Regions from separate parts of the Streptomyces sp. XD-27 genome, predicted to be linked through region 1. Evidence: riboswitches for the same ligand, from Rfam matches in the RefSeq annotation. Region 1 holds a riboswitch; each other region holds the start of a gene.
The links. Region 1 has a riboswitch for cobalamin ahead of Q3Y56_RS06940 (hypothetical protein). Riboswitches for the same ligand answer to the same signal wherever they lie in the genome.
Positions count from the first base shown of each region.

Region 2: linked by a shared signal. The riboswitch ahead of metE (5-methyltetrahydropteroyltriglutamate--homocysteine S-methyltransferase) and the one ahead of Q3Y56_RS06940 (hypothetical protein) in region 1 are both predicted to bind cobalamin.
Region 3: linked by a shared signal. The riboswitch ahead of Q3Y56_RS09350 (prenyltransferase/squalene oxidase repeat-containing protein) and the one ahead of Q3Y56_RS06940 (hypothetical protein) in region 1 are both predicted to bind cobalamin.

Region 1 covers NZ_CP130713.1:1,632,635-1,635,848, reverse strand. The annotation lists gene Q3Y56_RS06950 (cobyric acid synthase) at 1-41, opposite strand, end outside; gene Q3Y56_RS06945 (cobalamin biosynthesis protein) at 559-1,656, opposite strand; gene Q3Y56_RS06940 (hypothetical protein) at 1,661-1,870, opposite strand; cobalamin riboswitch at 1,925-2,103, opposite strand; gene Q3Y56_RS06935 (hypothetical protein) at 2,253-2,510, opposite strand; gene Q3Y56_RS06930 (inorganic phosphate transporter) at 2,539-3,214, opposite strand, start outside.
Region 2 covers NZ_CP130713.1:7,195,602-7,198,815, reverse strand. The annotation lists partial or broken gene metE (5-methyltetrahydropteroyltriglutamate--homocysteine S-methyltransferase) at 1-1,554, opposite strand, end outside; cobalamin riboswitch at 1,761-1,912, opposite strand; gene Q3Y56_RS31525 (3-hydroxybutyryl-CoA dehydrogenase) at 1,967-2,833, opposite strand; gene aceB (malate synthase A) at 2,851-3,214, opposite strand, start outside.
Region 3 covers NZ_CP130713.1:2,154,212-2,157,425, reverse strand. The annotation lists gene Q3Y56_RS09350 (prenyltransferase/squalene oxidase repeat-containing protein) at 1-1,238, opposite strand, end outside; cobalamin riboswitch at 1,390-1,527, opposite strand; partial or broken gene Q3Y56_RS09345 (MBL fold metallo-hydrolase) at 1,602-2,662, opposite strand; gene Q3Y56_RS09340 (aldehyde dehydrogenase) at 2,784-3,214, shown strand, end outside.

The DNA.
Region 1 (3,214 bases):
ACCAGCAGGCCACCGCCGAGGCGGCTTCGGCCGCCGCTCATAGGGTCCCCCTTCCCGCGGCCGCCGGCCGCGCTGTGTGCGGGGCGCCGCCCGCGGTAGACCATGCCCGGCGCGGCATCGCGGCACGCGGCCCGGACGCGTACTGCGTGAGCGCGGCGTTCGCCTGCGCGGCGCGCGTACAAGAGGCGTACGGCGCGTGCGAGGCGTACGGCGCGCCCCACTGCGCGGGGCGCCTGGGTCGGACGGCGCGAGCGCGCGGAGCGCGCCGCGCCCCGTTGCGGGCGGACCATGAGGCCGCCCGCGCCCGCGCATACGCGTTGGCCGACGGGGCGGCGTACGGCCTGCTCCCGGCGCCTGTGCGGGGCTCGGGACGGCACCGCGCCGCATCGCCGGGGCCGCTCGGGCCGCGTCCTTCCCGGCGGCCGCTCGCCGCCACCTGCCGTGGCCGGGCGACCGCTCCTCGCGGTCGCCGCGTCCGTCGGGAGAGGCACGCCCCGCCGGACGCCTGCCCGACGCGGGCGCCGGTGCTCTGGCGCGCGTCCTGGTGCGCGTGGCCGCTCATCCGGCGGCCCCCGGTCCAGCCGCCTTCGGCCGTACCGTTCGTCGGCCGCCGTCCGAGAGGGCCGACCGCAGGGCGCAGACCGCCAGCCGTCCCGCGACGGACGTGGCCAGCGCCAGCGCTCCCACCCGGCGCGACAGTCGGGCCGCGCGCGCGATGTCGGGGACCTCCACCGGCCGCCCGTGGGCGTTCAGTACGGGCCGGTGCTCCACCCGGCCGCCGTAGGCGAGGGTGCCACCGAGCCGCACCCCCAGCGCGCCCGCGAAGGACGCCTCCACGGGGCCCGCGTTGGGGCTCGGGTGCGTGCCGCCGTCCGCGCGCCACACGCGCCGCGCGCCGCGCGGGTCCGGCCCGGCGACGGTGGCCAGCGCCGCGGTGAGCCGGGCGCCCGGCCACCCGGCGACGTCGTCCAGCCGGGCCGACGCCCAGCCGAACCGCCGGTGGCGCGGCGACTTGTGGCCCACCATGGCGTCCAGGGTGTTGACGGCGCGGAAGCCCACCAGCCCCGGTACGCCGCCGATCGCCCCCCACACCAGGGCGCCGACGACCGCGTCGGAGGTGTTCTCGGCCACCGACTCCACAACCGCGCGCGCGATCTGCTGCCCGTCCAGCGCCTGCGGGTCGCGCCCGCACAGGTGCGGCAGCCGCGCCCGGGCGGCGGCCAGGTCGCCGGCGGCGAGCGCGTCACCGATGGCGAGGGCCTCGCGGCGCAGCGACGTGCCGCCCAGCACGGACCAGGTGGCGGCGGCGGTCAGCGCGATGTCGGCGGCCCGGGACAGGGACCGTGCGGCGGGGGAGGAGGAAGGGCCGGGGGTGGCGGTGCGCCCCGGTCCGGTGGCGGTGCGGGCCGGTCCGGCGGCGGGCAGCCGTACGGTACGGGTCAGCAACGCGGCACCGGCGGCCGCCCCGCCCGCGCACAGCAGCGTGTGGAGCGCCCCGTAGCCCCGGTGGTCGTGCCAGAGCCGCCGCTCGACGGCGGCGGCGGCCCGTCCGAAGGCGGCCACGGGATGGCCGCGGCGCGGATCGCCGAAGGCCAGGTCGCACGCGAAGCCGAGGGCGGCGCCGCTCGCGAAGGACACGGCGTGGTCGGCGCGCATCGCCTCAGCCCGCCGTCACGCCTCGGTGGGCCGCTCGGCAGGAGGCGGCGCCGGATACCAGGGGCGTGAGGACCGCGGCGGAGAGAGTCCCGGTCGGGAGGTCCGCGGTCGTGAACGCCGTGGCCGGGAGCGCCGAGGTCGGGAAGCCCGAGGCCGAGAAGGCCGCGGTCGGCGGAGCCGCGCAGGCGGGCGGCGGCATGACGGTGCCGGGCATGGCGTTGTGTCCTCACTCAGGGTCCGCGCCCTGGCTCGACGTAACCGGCGGTGAGAGTCTCCTGGCTCCCGGATCGGCGCTTCCCCCGGCCTTCCGGCCCGCGTGACGCGGACCGCGCGTGGCGGTCCCGTAACGACGAGCCGTGACCTGTGGCCTGTGACCTCGGCTCACGGTGGGGGAGCGCTCCCCGGTGACAGTGGCGGGACCGCGCCGGACTCGCACCGGCTTCCTCTCCTGCCGCCGTTTGGCCTCGGCAGTCCACCATGCTGCGGGAACGGCCGTCAACTCACTCTTGACCTGGGCATCTCGCCCGCGGCCCGGCATGCGGGTGTGCCCCGGGACGGGTGTCCCGGGGCACGAGGGGCTGCGGCGCGGGTGGCCGTCAGCCGTTGACGATGAGGTTGATGCCGTAGGCGACGACCGCCGCGCACACCGCGTAGCAGGCGTACCCGAGGGTGCGTGCGACGGCGGACGTGCCGGCGGAGCCGGAGGTCGCGGCCACCGCGCCCTCCGGCTGCCCTTCGCGCTGCGGCGTGCGGGAGGTGCCGACGATGCCGAGGGTGAAGACCCCGACCATCGCCACGGTCACCACGAGGCTGACGCCGAAGACCTGGCCGAGAGCCGCCCAGTCGATGTTCATGGAAGCTTCCTTACCTTGCCGAGGGGCGTCAGGCCGTCGCCTGCGCGGCGGGGGCGGGAGAGACCGGCTCGGCGGGTGCCGGGGCCTCGGACGGCTGGTCCGCGGCGGCCGGGGCCACCGGCCCGGCCGGCGGCGGGGCGACCGCCTGGAGCGCGGTGGTGACGACGCCCGCGGGCTCGGCCGCGTCCACACCGGTGTCGTTGACGTTGGTGTGGTCCACCGGCTTGCGGCGCGAGGCCACCCAGATCGCGGCGCAGGCGGCGCCCGCCAGGATCGCGACGGCGGTGACGCCCCAGTCGCCCTGCTTCGCCAGCAGTGCGGCCGCGGCACCGACCAGACCGGCGGCCGGCAGGGTCAGCACCCAGGCGGCGGCCATCCGGCCCGCGGTCGACCAGCGCACCACACCGCCCTTGCGGCCGAGCCCCGCGCCCATCACGGCGCCGGAGCAGACCTGGGTGGTGGAGAGCGCGAACCCGATGTGGGAGGAGGCCAGGATGGTCACCGCGGCGCCGGACTGGGCGGCGAAGCCCTGCGGCGGCTGGATGTCCGTGATGCCCTTGCCCATCGTGCGGATGATCCGCCAGCCGCCCAGGTACGTACCGAGCGCGATGGCGATACCGGCCGAGGCGATGACCCACAGCGGCGGGTCCGAGTCCGGGGCCAGCGCGCCGCCGGTGATCAGCGCCAGGGTCATCACACCCATG
Region 2 (3,214 bases), 5.6 Mb from region 1:
TGGCGAGGTAGCCCGTCAGCCGCTCGGCGAAGTACTGCACCATGTCGTTGCGTTCGGGCTCGCCGTGCACCAGGACGTCGATCCCGGCCTTCTCCTGGAAGGACAGGACGTCGCGGATCTCGTCCCTGATGCGCTCCTCGTAGGCGGCGGTGTCGATGCGGCCGGCGCGCAGGTCGGCGCGGGCGGCGCGCAGCTCGGTGGTCTGCGGGAAGGACCCGATGGTGGTCGTGGGCAGCAGGGGCAGCCGGAGGTGGGCGCGCTGGGCGGCCGCCCGTTCGGCGTACGGCTGCGAGCGGCGGCCGTCGGCGTCGGTGACCGCCGCGGCGCGCCTGCGCACCGCCGGGTCGCGGGTGAGCGCGGAGCCGGCGCGGGACGCCAGGCTGGCGCGGTTGGCGGCGAGTTCGGCGGCGATGGTGTCGGTGCCGCGTGCCAGGCCGCGGGCGAGGGTGACGATCTCGGTGGTCTTCTGGCGGGCGAAGGCGAGCCAGCGGGCGACCTGCGGATCGAGGTCGCGTTCGGCGCCGGTGTCCAGCGGGACGTGCAGCAGGGAGCAGGAGGCGGACACGTCGACCCGGTCGGCGAGGCCGAGGAGCGTGCCGAGGGTGGACAGGGACTTCTCGAAGTCGTTGAGCCAGATGTTGCGGCCGTTGACGACGCCGGCGACCAGGCGCTTGCCGGGCAGCCCGCCGACGGCGGCGAGGTCGTCGAGGTGGGCGGCGGCGGACTCGGTGAAGTCGAGCGCCAGTCCGTCGACGGGCGCCTTGGCCAGCACGGGCAGGGCCTCGCCGAGCCGGTCGAAGTAGGAGGCGACGAGCAGCTTCGGGCGGTCGGCGAGACCTCCCAGATCCCGGTAGGCGCGGGCGGCGGCGTTCAGTTCGGCCGGGGTGCGGTCCTGGGCCAGGGCGGGTTCGTCGAGCTGCACCCACTCGGCGCCGGCGGCGCGCAGGTCGGCGAGGACCTCGGCGTACACGGGAAGCAGCCGGTCGAGCAGCGTCAGGGGACGAAGTCCGCCGCGACGCCGGGCGCCGGCTTGGCCAGCAGGAGGTAGGTGACGGGGCCGACCAGGACCGGGCGGGCGGCCGCCCCGAGCGCGAGGGCCTCCTTCAGCTCGGCGACCTGCTTGGCGGAGTCGGCGGTGAAGACGGTGTCGGGGCCGAGTTCGGGCACCAGGTAGTGGTAGTTGGTGTCGAACCACTTGGTCATCTCCAGCGGCGCCGCGTCCTGGGTGCCGCGCGCCATCGCGAAGTACCCGTCCAGGGCGTCCGCCGCGACGGCGGCGCGGTGCCGGGCGGGGATGGCGCCGACCATGACGCTGGTGTCCAGAACGTGGTCGTAGTACGAGAAGTCACCGGTCGGCACCTCGTCGATGCCGGCGTCGACCAGCTGCCGCCAGTTCGCCCGGCGCAGGCCGGCGGCGCACTCCCGGAGGGCATCGGCGTCGACGCGGCCCTTCCAGTAGCCCTCGATGGCCTTCTTCAGTTCCCGGTTCGGGCCCTGGCGGGGGTAGCCGTACACGGTGGCCCGTGCTGCCGCGGCTGCGGACTTCGCTGTCACAGAACTCTCCTTCGCGAGCATCTCTCGTCACAGATCCCGGAACGGGGCGAGGGGCGCGAAGGGACGGCGAGTCGAGGCGGGCCGCACCACCATCTGCGTGTGCGTCCGCCTGCTGTACTCCCCCGGACGTCGTCCGGGGCACCGCCGACCCGCCCTCGAGGTCACCGAGATCTCCGCGCGCGATCGGTCGCGCGCGGGCAACGGGCAGGTCTTCGGACTCGCGGGCACGTCCGCCCGTGAAGGGCGGACACCTACTGGCCGTCGCTTCCCGGACCCGGTCGGGTCCAGTGCGTATGACGGCGGTCGTTCCCACTCACCGCTGCGGGGCAGTCCCGGATTCCCACCGGGTTCCCTCTTACGACGCGCCTGCCTGGCGGACAGGGCGAACCAGCTGCGTCCGCCAGCCTATCGGTCACCGGTCGTACGTGTGGAACCCCCGGCCCGTCTTCCGTCCGAGCAGCCCCGCCTCGACCATGCGCTGGAGCAGCGGCGGCGGGGCGTAGAGGGGCTCTTTGAACTCCTCGTACAGCGACTCGGCGATGGCGGCGACCGTGTCCAGGCCGATCAGGTCGGCCAGCTTCAGCGGTCCCATCGGGTGGGCGCAGCCCAGTTCCATGCCCGCGTCCACGTCGGCGGCGGTGGCGAAGCCGGACTCGGCCATCCGGACCGCCGCGAGGAGGTAGGGGATGAGCAGCGCGTTGACGACGAATCCGGACCGGTCCTGGGAGCGGATCGCGGTCTTGCCGAGCGTCGCGGTGGCGAAGTCCTCGGCCGTGCGGACCGTTTCGGCGCTCGTGTGCAGCGAGGTGACGACCTCCAGCAGCGGCATGACGGGCGCCGGGTTGAAGAAGTGCAGGCCCAGCACGCGGTCGGCGCGCCGCGTCGCCATGCCGAGGCGCATCACGGGGATGGCGGAGGTGTTCGTGGCCAGGACCGCCGCCGGATCCTCGACGATCTTGTCGAGGGCGGCGAAGATCCCGGTCTTCACGTCCGGGTCCTCCACGACGGCCTCGACGACGAGCTGCCGGTCGGCGAGGTCGTCGAGACTGCCGGTGAAGACGAGCCGGGCAAGGGCGTCCTCGGCGTGGACGCGGTCCAGTTTGCCGCGCTGGACTGCGCGTTCGAGGGATGCGGCCACGCGTTCCCGGGCGGCGCGGGCCGCCGTGGCGTCCGCCTCGCAGACCACCGTGTCGAGCCCGGCGCGGGCGCAGACCTCCGCGATGCCGGCCCCCATCTGGCCGCCGCCGACGACGCCGACCCGCTGGATGGGTGCGCTCATGACCTGGTCGGGCTTGCTCATGGCCGCACCGCCGGGCGGTGGACGAGGTGGCGGGCGTAGGCGTCGGGGGTGAAGAACGCCGGAAGGTCCTTCGCCAGAGCCGTGCGTTCGAAGATACCGCGGGCCTCCGCGGCGCGTGCGTCCGGTTGTTCCCGCTCCAGGGCCGCGCTCTCGGCGTCGAGCAGGCGCAGCACGGTGGCGCGGTCGGCGGCGCCGTGGCGCAGCCACTGCCAGACCTGGCAGCGGGCGATCTCGGCGGTCGCGGCGTCCTCCATCAGCCCGTTGAGGGCGACGGCGCCGCTGCCGCGCAGCCAGGCGTCGAAGTAGCGCAGCGCGACGGCGATGTCGGCGCGGATGCCGTCCGGTGTCGGCGGGCCGCTG
Region 3 (3,214 bases), 520 kb from region 1:
CCGATGAACCACCACAGGCCGAACGGGCTGTCGCCCTTGTCGTCCTTCTTCTTGTCCTCGTCGGCCTGCTTCTGCGTGCCGGAGTGGTCCGAGGCGGCCGCGGGCTTGGGGCCGGTGGCGTTCAGCGCACGTACCAGGTCCGTACCGCCGAAGTCGCGCGGGTCGCCGCCGACCGAGCGGGTGGCCAGGATCAGCTTGGCCAGCGCGCCCGGGTCGTCCTTGGCCCACGCGACCGCGCCGCTGTCCTTGCCCTGGAGCCAGGCGAGCGGCTTGGCGGCCGCGGCCCGATGCTCGCCCGCCGCGAGCGCGAGCACCGCGTCGGCGGTGCTGCCGAGGTCGGGCTTCGGGTCCTGGCCGGGCAGGGCGGCCATCAGGTGCTGGCCGTTCCCGGCCAGCTTGGCGACCAGGTACGCGTCCGCCGCGTCGGCGGCGTCCTCCGCCGCGGCCGCGCCCTTGGCCTTCGTGTCGCTCTTGTCGGCGCCCGCTCCGCACTCCAGCGGCTCGACCGCCTCGTCGTCGTCCCTGCCGACCGGCTCGAACACGAAGCCCTGGCCGGTGGCGCCGAGCGCGGCGGCGACGGTGGCCACGTCGTTCGGGGCCAGGTCGCCCTTACCGGGCTGGTACGCGAACGCCCCGCGCTCGTCCTTCTTCGCGTCGCAGCCCAGCCGCAGCGCGAGCAGCGCGTCGTACGGCGTCTTGCCGCCCTTCGCGGAGGCGATCTTCGCCGGGTCCTGCCCGGCGGCGGCGAGCGCGCCGACGGCCACGGCCGTGGAGTTGGCGTCGCTGTCGCCGCCGGGGTTCATCCCCCAGCCGCCGTCCTCGTTCTGGTTCTTCTTCAGCCAGCCGACGCCCTTCTCGACGGCCGCGCCGTGCCCGCCGACCGCGGCGAGCGCCTGCACGGCGGCCGCGGTGGCGTTGCTGTCGACGTTCTTCGCCGTGCACGGGGTGGCGGTCTCGTGCCGGAACGGCACAAAGCCGCCGTCCGCGCACTGCTGCCCGGCCAGCCACTTCACACCCGACTCCGCCGGGGTGACGCCGACCGCGTCCTGGGCGAGCAGCGCCAGGGACTGCCGCCACACGCCGTCGTACGTGGGGTCCTTGGTCCCGTACAGCCCCTGCGGCAGCGCGGACTGCTTCGGCTTCGGGGAGGGGGCGTCGTCGGCGAACGCCGCCGGGGCGGCGGCCGCGCCGAGGACGACGGAGACGGCCAGGGCCGCGGCGCTGCGGCGTACGTTCATGGACGGTGCCTCTCGGTGTGTGTTCGCGGTGTTCTGCACGCAGCTGAGACACGGCCGTCCACCCGTGCGCGGCACGCGCACGGTGGCACCGGGCTCAGCTCCGTAGACCTCGACGGTGCCGCGCACCGGTCGCGTCGGCGACCGGTGCGCGGGAGCCTTCGGTGTGGCCGACGGGTGCTCCGGCTCATACGGTCGGCCAGCCGTACCGGCGGGCGCGGGCCGTACTCACGGTTGCGGGTCAGCGCCGGAATCGCACCGGCTTTCCCCGATCGGTCACGCATGAAGTTGTGCACGCCCACCTTAACCGGCGCCTTACCGGGAGGTCGGAGGACCACCCGGCGCCGGGCGGGACTCACGCGGGACTCACACCGCCTGGTACGCGACCGGGTCGGTGCCCGGCACCGCCGCCGCCCGCCCCCGCTTCACCAGGTGCCGCAGATGCGCCTCCGCCTCCGCGACCGCGATGTTCCGCGAGCCGTACGGGATGTCCGCCCACGGGCGGTTCCAGCGCATGCGCTCGGCGAGCCGCCAGGGCGTGCGCGGGGTCGCCAGCAGGTCCCGTACGCCGGCCAGGCGGTCGGCGTGGTGGTCGAGCAGTTCGCCGACGCGGCGGTCGGCGCCGGTGAACGCGTGCTGATGGGCCGGGAGCACCTCGGCCGGGCCGAGCCGGCCCACGCGGCCGAGGGAGTCGAGGTAGTCGCCGAGCGGGTCGGCCTCCCCGCGGGTCCGTCGTCGTCCGGGTCCTCGTAGAGGCCGATGTGCGGGGAGATGCCCGGGAGCAGGTGGTCGCCGGAGAACAGCCGGCCGTTGCCGGGCGCGCCCGCCGGATGCTCCTCCTCCAGGTGCAGGCAGACGTGGCCCGGGGTGTGGCCCGGTGTCCATACGGCCCGCAGCCTGCGGCCGGGCAGGTCGAGGAGGGCGCCGGGGGCGATGTGCCGGTCGGGCAGCGCGGCGGCGAGGCCGGGCAGGTCGCCGGCGCGTCCCGCGGCGCGGGCGGCGCGCAGCGGGGCGAGGTGGTCCGCGGGCGCCCCGGCGGCGGCGAGCCGGTCGGTGAGGTAGTCGAGCCACCGGCCGGGCGCCGCGGCGCTGGTGCGGCGCACCACGGCCGCGTCGGCGGCGTGCATGGCCAGCCACGCGCCGGACGCTTCGCGCACCCGGCCGGAGAGCCCGTGGTGGTCGGGGTGGTGGTGGGTGAGGACGACGCCGTGGATGTCCGACACGGCGGTGCCGCAGGCGGTCAGGCCGGTGGTGAGTGCGTCCCAGGCCGTCGGATCGTCCCAGCCGGTGTCGATCAGGACCGGGCCGCGATCGGTGTCCAGGACGTGGACGAGGGTGTGGCCGAGCGGGTTGCCGGGGATCGGGACCGGGATGCTCCACACGCCGCCGCCGTGCGAGGTCACCGGAGCGGTCGCCTCATCGGTCACGTCAACCCCCTGTCGCCGCACGGCCGTTGCCCACTATAGCGAGAACTGGTATCAGTTTCTGACGTAGCGTCAGTTATTTGTCCGGAGCCGGGCGGCGGCCGAATCCCTGGAGGTTCCCACCATGACGGACCCCGCGAACGGCCGTGTCGAGTACGGCCACCTGGTCATCGGCGGCGCCCCGGCCGAACCCGCGGGCCGCGGCACCATCGAGGTCGTCTCACCGCACACGGAGGCGGTCATCGGCCGCGTACCGCACGCCACCCGCGAGGACGTGGACCGGGCGGTCGCCACCGCGCGCGCCGCCTTCGACGCCGGCCCCTGGCCGCGTAGCGACCCCAAGGAGCGGATCGCGGTCGTCACCCGGATCAAGGACGCGCTCGCCGCCCGGCACGAGGAGGTCGCCCGGACCGTCACCGCCCAGAACGGCAGCCCGTACTCCTGGAGCGTCCTCGGCCAGGCGCTCGGCGCGGTGATGGTGTGGGAGGCGGCCCTCGCGGTCGCCCGCGACACCGGCTACGAGGAGCGGCGCACCGGCATCCTGGGGCCGCTGCT